2 regions of the Weizmannia sp. WK01 genome follow, and region 1 is predicted to be linked to the other one. Evidence: riboswitches for the same ligand, from Rfam matches in the RefSeq annotation. Region 1 holds a riboswitch; the other holds the start of a gene.
What was found. Region 1 has a riboswitch for S-adenosylmethionine ahead of OF158_RS03545 (methionine biosynthesis PLP-dependent protein). Riboswitches for the same ligand answer to the same signal wherever they lie in the genome.
Positions count from the first base shown of each region.

Region 1 (4,882 bases):
ATACCAAGCCGGGTCAGGACTTCTGTCACCATCCGGAACGTGCCGCCATACACATCTTCGGTGATGACAACATGGTCGCCCGCCGACAAAAGCAGAAACGCGGTTGAAATCGCCGCCATCCCGGAAGCAAACGCGAAACCTTTGACACCGCCTTCGAGTTCGGCGATGACATCCTCGAGCGCTTCCCTCGTTGGATTGAGCGAGCGGCTGTAATCGTATTTACCGAACTGGTCAATGTCCGCCTGGTGGTATGTCGAAGCATGCTGGATCGGTACACTCACAGCACCGGTCGCCGGGTCTATTTTATGGCTGTTATGTAAAAGCCTCGTTTGAAAAGAATAATCTTCATTTGTCATCGTGTTTGCACCCCTTCGTGAATGTTGGCAAAAGCTTTTTCAATATCTGCAAGCAAATCGCGTTCATTTTCAATTCCGACTGAAAAGCGCAAAAGGCAATTGTCTACGCCTGAAGCAATCCGTTTTTCTTCCGGAATGTCGGCATGCGTCTGTGTAGCCGGGTAAGTGATAAAACTTTCCGTCCCACCGAGGCTTTCGGCAAATGTAATCAAAGACAGGCCGCGTAAAAACGGGTCGACCCATGATTCTTCTTTTACACGGAAAGAAAGCATCCCGCCGCGGCCCGGATACAGCACATCTTTTACATCCGGATGCGCGCTTAAAAATGCCGCCACAGCTTTTGCATTTTTTTCGTGTTTTTCCATCCTAAGCGCCAGCGTTTTCATGCCGCGCATCAGAAGCCACGAATCAAACGGACTGAGGGTGGCGCCGGCACCGTTATGGTACAGAAAAAGCTGCTCGCAAAGTTCAGCACCCTTTGCCACGATCAGACCGGCCAGCACGTCGTTATGCCCGCCAAGATATTTCGTCGCGCTATGGACTACAATATCAGCGCCTTCTTTAATCGGCTGCTGCAAAAGCGGGGTGTAAAAAGTATTGTCTACAATCAGCAGGATTCCGTGCCTTTTCGCAATTTCAGCCACTGCGCCGATATCCGTCTGCTGCATGAGGGGGTTTGTCGGCGTTTCGAGGAAAATGGCTTTCGTTTTCGGGGTGATTTCTTGTTCAATATTTTCCGGGTTGCACGTATTCACGTACTTACAACAAAGCCCCCATTTTTTATATCCCTGCTCCAGCAGGCGGTAGGTGCCGCCATATAAATCATCACTCACAATCCACTCATCGCCGGCCTGGAACAAAGATAAAACAGTGAAAATCGCAGCCATGCCGGAACTGCACGCAAACCCGCGGTCCCCGCCCTCCAGATCCGCAATCGCTTCTTCAAGCAACTGGCGCGTCGGGTTGCCGGTACGGGAATAATCGAAACCGGTTGACTGCCCAATGCCTTCGTGGCGGTAAGCGGTAGAAAAATAAACAGGCGGGTTCACCGCACCTGTCACGCGGTCACTGCGGTTTCCGATTTGTGCAAGTTTTGTTTCTGTATGATACATGATGGACACTCCCTCACTTAAAATCAAAAAGCCTTCTCCAATAAGAAGAAGGCCATTCCTTTCGTGCATGAACCATCTTCTTATCTTTCAAGTTATGATCCCATAACTTGCAGGACTTAGCACCTTTTCAACGCGTAAAAGCATTGAAGGTTGCTGAGGCTTCATCGGGCCATTCCCTCAACCTCTCTTGATAAGAAAACACCAATATGAAATTTGCCATCAACGCCGCAAAAGAAATTACACAACGAACCTAAAAATTGCTTACGTTCAATTTATCCCTTTTTTTCGGATTCGTCAAGCTTTTTTTAAATTTTGTTTTTCTTATGGATAATCCATATGGTGAGAAAATAAAACAGCAAAGATGAAAGGAGAAGCGTAATGACTCCGTCTGTAGTATTGATATACTCATTCCTGAATTTTGCTGCACTTTCTCCATTCACTATATTCGGCACATCCACAAATGTAAAAGGGATGATATGCATAACAGCATACAACTTTGTCTTAAATCCGCTCATCATTTCCTCAAAACAAAAACAAGCCACCAAAACGAGCATCAGAAGCAATTGATTTCGAATAAAGGTATTTAAAAACTGCGTGAAAACAGAAATAAATAATAGAAGACATAGGATTAGTAAAAGCGATCTGCCCAAAAACCGGGCAATTGAAATCCACAATACTTCTGTCCCGTTTAAATTGATCGCCACAGGGTACTTCCAACTCCCCAAATGGCTTATGATGCTACCAATAATGAGCGCAACAACCAGGATAACAATCGTGATGGCAAGGCTGTAAACAAATGAAGTGAAGATTCTCGCATCCAATATTTTCTTGAGCTTCACTGGCAAAACATTTACAAAATGATTAATACCGCCTTGTTTGTCTCTTGTTGAAATATCACCAATTAAAACTGCAATGAGAAGAGGCATTAAGAACGGGAATACGTAAAAAAGAATACGATATGTAAAGTTAATACCCGGGGTTTCGAACGACTCTATTACCGGATGAATATTTTGTTTAAGCAGAATGGTATTGAGCTGTATTGCTTTTTCTGTCTGCGGAACAATTTTTTTATTACCAAAAACAATTGTTCCGGCATTAATCCCAGCAATTAATTTTTTATCTAAAGCGATCTGCAATTTCAGTTCTTGCTTCCAATCCCCTGCTTCATGAGCTTGTATTTGTTCTGTACGAAGGCGTAACTCCTCCTGCAAACCCGCAAGTGCTTTCTTCTTTGCTTCACTCTTATTTGGATTTGATTCCATGTGTGAAATGGCATTTTCCAGTGAGGATTTGTTATCCTGATATTCATTGAGCGGGTCCATTCTCTTTGCTCCCACGAAAGTAAATGCAAACAAAATGAAAACAATCAAAATAGCAGCAATAAAAACAGTCAAATTTTTTTTATTTCTAATGAATCGCAATGTCTCTAATTTGATTAGCCCCATTTATCTTCACCTTCGTATATTTCCTCATAAATTAGTTGGCTGCCTTTTTGCCCTATGAAAAATGATTTAAATTTCATGTCTTGTTCGAATGCCTGATTTACCACAAAGGAGCTTTTACTCGAATCTATCTCCGCCCATACTTCATTGGCTGTGGCATTTTTAATTTCTTCATCTTTAAATAGGGAAAGAACTTTATCCGCATCATTCCCATTCTCTAACTTAATGATGATGTATTTATTAAAGTCCGGATTATTTTTTCTGCTTTCGTAAACCATTCTTCCTTGCTTTAAAAAGATGACACGATCACATAATTCATCAACATTGTTCAGAATATGGGAAGAAAAAAATACAATTTTATTTTCATCTCTAAGTTGCTTAATGGATTTGCTTATCAGTTTAATATTGGATGGGTCCAGCCCATTCATCGGCTCGTCCATCAATAGCAAATCACAAGAACTGATCAAGCACATCCCAAATAGCAGCCTTTGCTGCATGCCAAGCGAATATTTTGAAACCCTTTTGTCGATATAGGAACCCATGCTTAATTTTTCAATAACAGCGCCACATTCTTGTTTGCTCTCCCATAATCTTTGTACAAGTTTTAAATGCTCTCTCCCTGTTAAATTTGGATACAATACTGTATGGTCTTGCAAAAAAAATATTTTTTTAAGGATTTTTTCCCGATGCATTTTATAATTCATGCCGTAAATACTAATTTCGCCTTTTGAAGCAGGAATCAGGTTGGATATCGCATTTAAAAGCGTCGTCTTGCCGGATCCATTTGGAGCAACCAGGCCAATAATCTCCCCTGGTTCAGCAGAAAAACTTATATCTTCCAAAATTTTTGACTTCTCTATCTCTACTGACACATTGTTTACCCTTAACAAAACAATCCCTCCCCCGTTAATTCACAAGATCTTATCACCTATTTTAATAGGCCGCAGCGCCATTGTCACCGAAATTTTTGCGTGGTGTCACCGAAAAAACAAACTGCTGCTGCACATATTGGCGGCAACCACCAAAAAAAGCGGGATTCTTTATGAATCCGCTCTATCCAGTCAAAAAATTTTTTCTTGTTATTTTGCTTATTCTTGTTATTTTGCTTATATAGTCTGGACCAAATCCTGAATATGGAGCATGGCAACCGGTTTCTGGCCGGTAACAACCGGAAGCACCTTGAAAGCGTGGTCTTCCATTATCCGCAATGCTTCCGCTGCCAGCTGATGCTCACTGACGCAAACCGGATATTTTGTATACAAATCTGCTACTTTTTTATCCAGTACTTCATGGCCGTTTAAAAGCTCACGCCGGATATCGCCGTCCGTTAAAATGCCGGCCAGCCGTCCCCGATCGTCAATAACTGAAACAGCCCCCGCCCCCGCTTCCGTCATCATAAATAATGCTTCCTTTATGCCGGTGTCCATTCCGGCAACCGGGTTCATCCTTTTCCGTTTAGCCACATGGCCAACCGTGAGAAGCAAACGCCGGCCAAGCGAGCCACCGGGATGGAAAAGCGCAAAGTTTTCAGGTTTAAAATCCCTTGCCTTCAAAAGGGCAACCGCAATCGCATCCCCGAGTGCAAGCGTGACGGTAGTTGTAGAAGTCGGGGCAAGGCCGAGCGGGCACGCTTCCTCAACTTCCCCGATATCCATCACCAGATTCGAACGCCGCGCCAGTGTCGACTTGCGTGAACCAGAAATAGCAATCATTTTTGCGCCGATCCTTTTGATGGAAGGGATCATATTTAATATTTCCGACGTTTCCCCGCTGTTGGAAATGGCAATGAGGATGTCTTCTTTTGTTATTTTTCCAAGATCGCCGTGCAGTGCTTCTCCCGGGTGAAGGAAAAATGCCGGGGTACCGGTGCTTGCAAATGTGGAAGCAAGTTTCCGGCCGATGATGCCCGATTTCCCCATTCCTGTAAAAATGACTCTGCCTTCGCACGCCAATATCATTTCAATGCCTTCAT
Region 1 is NZ_CP109616.1:766,648-771,529, reverse strand. It holds gene metC (cystathionine beta-lyase) at 1-356, opposite strand, end outside; gene OF158_RS03545 (methionine biosynthesis PLP-dependent protein) at 353-1,468, opposite strand; SAM riboswitch class I at 1,546-1,665, opposite strand; gene OF158_RS03540 (ABC-2 family transporter permease) at 1,774-2,913, opposite strand; gene OF158_RS03535 (ABC transporter ATP-binding protein) at 2,904-3,800, opposite strand; gene OF158_RS03530 (KpsF/GutQ family sugar-phosphate isomerase) at 4,017-4,882, opposite strand, start outside.

Region 2 (4,882 bases), 240 kb from region 1:
TGCTTGGCGATGCGCGCGGCTTCGATGTTGATTTTTTCAGCGAGATGCCCGAGGCCGTACTCGTTAAGGACGATGGACGTTGCGCCAAATGTGTTCGTTTCGATGATGTCAGCCCCCGCTTCGAGATATGCTTCATGAATCGAGCGGATGACATCGGGTGCTGTGAGATTCAAGTGTTCATTGCAGCCTTCGTATGCTTCGCCGCCAAAATCTGCCGCGGTAAGGTGTTGCTGCTGGATCATCGTCCCCATCGCCCCGTCAAGGATGAGAATGCGGTTTGCAAGCTGCTGTTCAAATAACGTTTGCCCCATGAAAAATTCCCCCTTTGGCTGTACGTTTGATATTGAGATTGCGACGTACGGTAACATTTGGTACCTGGCTGGGTCGCGTTCCGATGCTGGCGGCGCCGGTGCCACTTTTGATTGAGTTTAAAGTGCATGCATCTCGCAGGGGCTGAAGCCGGCCAAGGTTTCGTTTTGCCTTCTTGAGCTCTTTTCTTAATCTTGCAATTGGACAGTGCTATCAAAGTTTCACTTTAATGAATCCGCCTGTACTCTTTTCGTTGCAGTCTCAGACAATGCCTGCGCCTTGCACTGCTGTTTTTTCGTGGATATAGCGCGTGCATTCCACCGTCAGTTCGTAGCGTTCGAGCGGCGTAATTAAGTAAATGCCGTTGAAATAGCCGAGGGCCGCGTCGATCAGGGTACGGCTGATCGCAAGGCTTTCTTCACGTGCTTTCGCAGGGTCGCCATTTGTTTTTTCCATCGCCGCCAAAATTTCATCCGTCAGTTTGATGCCCGGCACTTCATTGTGCAGAAAGACCGCGTTCCGGTAGCTGGTAAGCGGCATAATGCCAAGATAGATCGGCGCGTCCAAATGCTTCGTTGCTTCATGGATTTGCTCGATTTTTTCCGTGCTGAACACAGGCTGGGTGATAAAATAATCGGCACCGTAGCGGATTTTGCGCTCCAACCTCCCGACCGTTTTATCAAGATTGCGGACGTTCGGGTTAAATGCAGCCGCGACGGAAAAATTCGTTTTCCTGTGAAGCGATTTGCCGGAATGGGAGATGCCATCATTGAATTGCTTGATCATTGCGATCAGTTCCATGGATGACAAATCGTATACGCTCGTCGCTCCCGGGAAGTCGCCGATTTTTGTCGGATCCCCCGTGATGGCAAGCACCTGGTCAATCCCGAGCGCAGCAAGGCCCATTAAGTGCGACTGCAGCCCGATCAAATTACGATCACGGCATGTAATATGAACAAGCGGCCGGATGCCATGTTTCTCTTTTAAAATTGAAGCAATCGCTGTGTTGCTGATGCGCGGGCTTGCAAGCGAGTTGTCGGCCATTGTGAGGGCATCAATGCCGGATGCCTGCAGCGCTTTTGCCCCCTCAAAAAAGCGGGCCGTGTTCAACGTTTTCGGTGTGTCCAATTCGACAATGACGGAACGCCGTTTTTTTACGATTTCATGCAACGGTGGTTCGTGCTGCGCCGGGGCGGCCGCGATCTCGATTTTCGGTGGGCGGACCGTTTTTTCTGTGACAGGTAAAAGCCCCTGCACCCCTTCTGCGATTGCTTTGACGTGAGCCGGCGTCGTGCCGCAGCAGCCGCCGATCAGGCGTACACCCTGTTCGACCAGTTTTTCGGCGCATGTTTTAAAATAATCGGCGTTATTCGTGAACGTGAACCTGCCTTCCTCGTAATCTAAAAGACTCGCATTCGGGTATGCGGACAAAAAGGCACGCTTCGGTATCGGGATTTCTTCGAACGCCTGGATCATGTGGTGCGGGCCGAGCCGGCAGTTCAGGCCGGTCACATCGGCGCCGCGGTTTTCAAGTTCCTTGAACGCGTCGCGGACCGGGGTTCCGTTTTGGAGCACGCCCGGTTCGATAAGCGAGAACTGGGCGATGACCGGGACATCCGCTTCTTTTTTCGCAATGTCTACGACCGTATACAGTTCTTCCGCGTCAAAATACGTTTCCAAAAGCAGGGCATCAACTCCTTCGTTCAGGAGGTGAAAAATCTGCTCGCGGAACGTACGCTTGATTTCGGCAAGTGTTGCTTCGGTTTTGCGTTGTCCGCGGATGCCGCCGACCGTGCCGAGTATAAATGTATCACGGTTTGCCGCTTCTTTTGCAATCCGGACGGCCGCTTTGTTGATGTCTTTTACTTTTTCTTCCAGGACATACTGTGCTAGCTTGATATAGTTGGCGCTGTACGTGTTTGTCTGGATGACCGATGCGCCTGCTTCGATATAGGCGCGGTGGATCGCGTGGATGTCTTCCGGATGGGTCAGGTTGAATGACTCATAACATGTGTCGGCGCCGTATGCATATAGCAGTGTCCCCATTGCCCCGTCCGCAACAAGGATGCGGTTTTTTAACGTTTCGAGAAGGTCCAAATTTTTACACTCCCTTTGAATGATATGAAAAAAGCCTCCCAGAAAAGGAGGCAAGATGACAACATTCTCCTTATCTTTTCAGGTATACCTGTTGGATTTAGCACCGTGCCTTATGGGCTGGTTGCTGAGGTTTCATCGGGCCAAGTCCCTCCGCCTCTCTTGATAAGGCTATTCGATTGAACGTACTTAAAATTTTGACTTATTTATACTTTACACTTTGCCGGGTGACATGACAAGGGGGAAATTGAAATTCATATTGGATGCGGTTTCGTCCCTTTTGTCTAATTGGCTTTCTTTTGCCTTTTTGAGCCCTCCAAAAGGACAATTTGCTCTTGGTCCGACTCTCTTTTGTCTTTTTGAGCTCTCCAAAAAGACAATTTGCTCCCGGTACGGCTTTCTTTTGTCTTTTTGAACTCTCCAAAAAGACAATTTGCTCCTGGTCCGGCTTTCTTTTGTCTTTTTGGGCCCTTCAAAAAGACAATTTGCTCTTGGTCCGGCTTTCTTTTGTCTTTTTGAGCCCTTCAAAAGGACAATTTGCTCTTGGTCCGGCTTTCTTTTGTCTTTTTGAGCTCTCCAAAAAGACAATTTGCTCCCGGTACGGCTCTCTTTTTTCTTTTTGAACCCTTCAAAAAGACAATTTGCTCTTGGTCCGGCTTTCTTTTGTCTTTTTGAGCCCTCCAAAAGGACAATTCGCCCCTGATCCGACTCTCTTTTGTCTTTTTGAGCTCTCCAAAAGGACAATTTGCTCCTGGTCCAGCTCTCTTTTGTCTTTTTGAGCTCTCCAAAAGGACAATTTGCTCCTGGTCCGGCTTTCTTTTGTCTTTTAGAGCTCTCCAAAAGGACAATTTGCTCCCGGTACGGCTCTCTTTTGTCTTTTTGAACCCTTCGTGACCACTGAAAAAAGCCATTTTTTTATGTAAAATTTGCTGTGTAGTGTAAGAAATTTTCTGTAAATGGTACTCTTTACCATAGAAATTAGTAAAAATGACAAATGTTTGGCTATAATTCGCCTTTTTAGAGGATAGTATGGCGGCTATCCTCTTTAAATTTACTGCCAAGGCTGTTAGCTTGGCTTGTAAGCCCATGCTTTTTAGACCGTACCATTTGGCACGATCTAACCCGTGGAAATTCTTCATTTCGCCATTTTTCCCTTCTTGGCATGCTCTTTTTTTATACTTCTCTTTAAATCCCTCCGATTTCTGTTGTTGACTATACTCATAAAATTCTGGGGTGTTGATTCCGATCCCTAATACTTTTCCGACTGTTTTTCCGGTTATGCAAACTTCTCGCATTGGGCAATTTCTACATTGTTCTCTGTCAAAATAGTAATTATACGTTTCTTTTCCACATTTTCTTATATAGTGTTTCTTTTTGATTGTTTTGTTTCCTTGACTACAGAACCACTCGTCAGAATCTTTGTTATAACTGAATCTTTCTTCGTCTATGCGATATGCAGCTTCACTTACAGGGATGTATGCCTTTGCTTTAAGTTCAGAGATTTTGTCTAAGATTGGCTTTTTAAAATAGGCTTTATCACCATATACTTCTGGCATTTTTATTCTCGTTTTCTTGGTTAACTCTAATAATTCATCAAACTTCGTTCCATCCACATAAGCTCCATTACCAGTATGAACAGCTGTAATCATTCGATCTTCTGTTGTCATCATAAATTCCGTTTTATAACCAAAGAAAGGATCATTTTTGCTTTTATACCCTATTCTCGCTTCTTGGTCGACAATCGATCGTACCCCTTTTTGCTCCATAAACTTCGGGTCTGCTAAAATTTCTTTCGCATTATTAACGAGTGCTTTTGTTTCAGGTGCTTTCTCCAGTTCAACTAGTTCTTCTACCTTTGATACCGTTTCTTCAAGATAGGACTTCATTGTTTTTCTAGCTTCATCATGGTTTTCTATTTCTTTATAATCAGGGATTTCTTGGTTGATTTCACTTGGTATTTCTCCGTTTTCTTCTTTAACGGTTTTAAAGATTTTTTTCGCTAATTGTTTCATGACTCGTTCCGGTCTATATTTTTTGGTGTTGGCTTCTGTATGAGTGGAATCAATCGTTATACCAGAAACCTTTTGTAAAATTCCTTTTTCAATGCATTGGTTTATGATTTCAATAATAATTTCATCTATAGTGAGATTGCCTTCTAATCTACTTTTACGAAATTTTGCCAAAAGACTTGGGTGAGGGAGGTCGTCTTCCGGATTGATTCCTAAAAAATACATATATGCAAGGTTTAATGAGCAATTTTCTATAACTTTCTCATCAGATAAGTCATAGAGTTTTTGTAACACCAAGATTTTAACCATAAGTTCGGGCTCTTTTGCTGGCCTTCCATATTCTTTACAGTAAGTTTTTTCAAGCATTTTATTGATAAAACTAAAATCCACTTCATCTCTTAATAATTTAAGTGTATGATTTTCAGGAATTTTATCGTATAATATGGAATAGATGCTTAATTGATTATCTT
Region 2 is NZ_CP109616.1:531,263-536,144, reverse strand. It holds gene metH (methionine synthase) at 1-311, opposite strand, end outside; gene OF158_RS02545 (bifunctional homocysteine S-methyltransferase/methylenetetrahydrofolate reductase) at 571-2,406, opposite strand; SAM riboswitch class I at 2,474-2,575, opposite strand; partial or broken gene OF158_RS02540 (IS1182 family transposase) at 3,420-4,882, opposite strand, start outside.
Region 2: it holds a riboswitch for S-adenosylmethionine, as region 1 does, so the genes downstream of both, OF158_RS02545 (bifunctional homocysteine S-methyltransferase/methylenetetrahydrofolate reductase) here and OF158_RS03545 (methionine biosynthesis PLP-dependent protein) in region 1, are expected to answer to the same signal.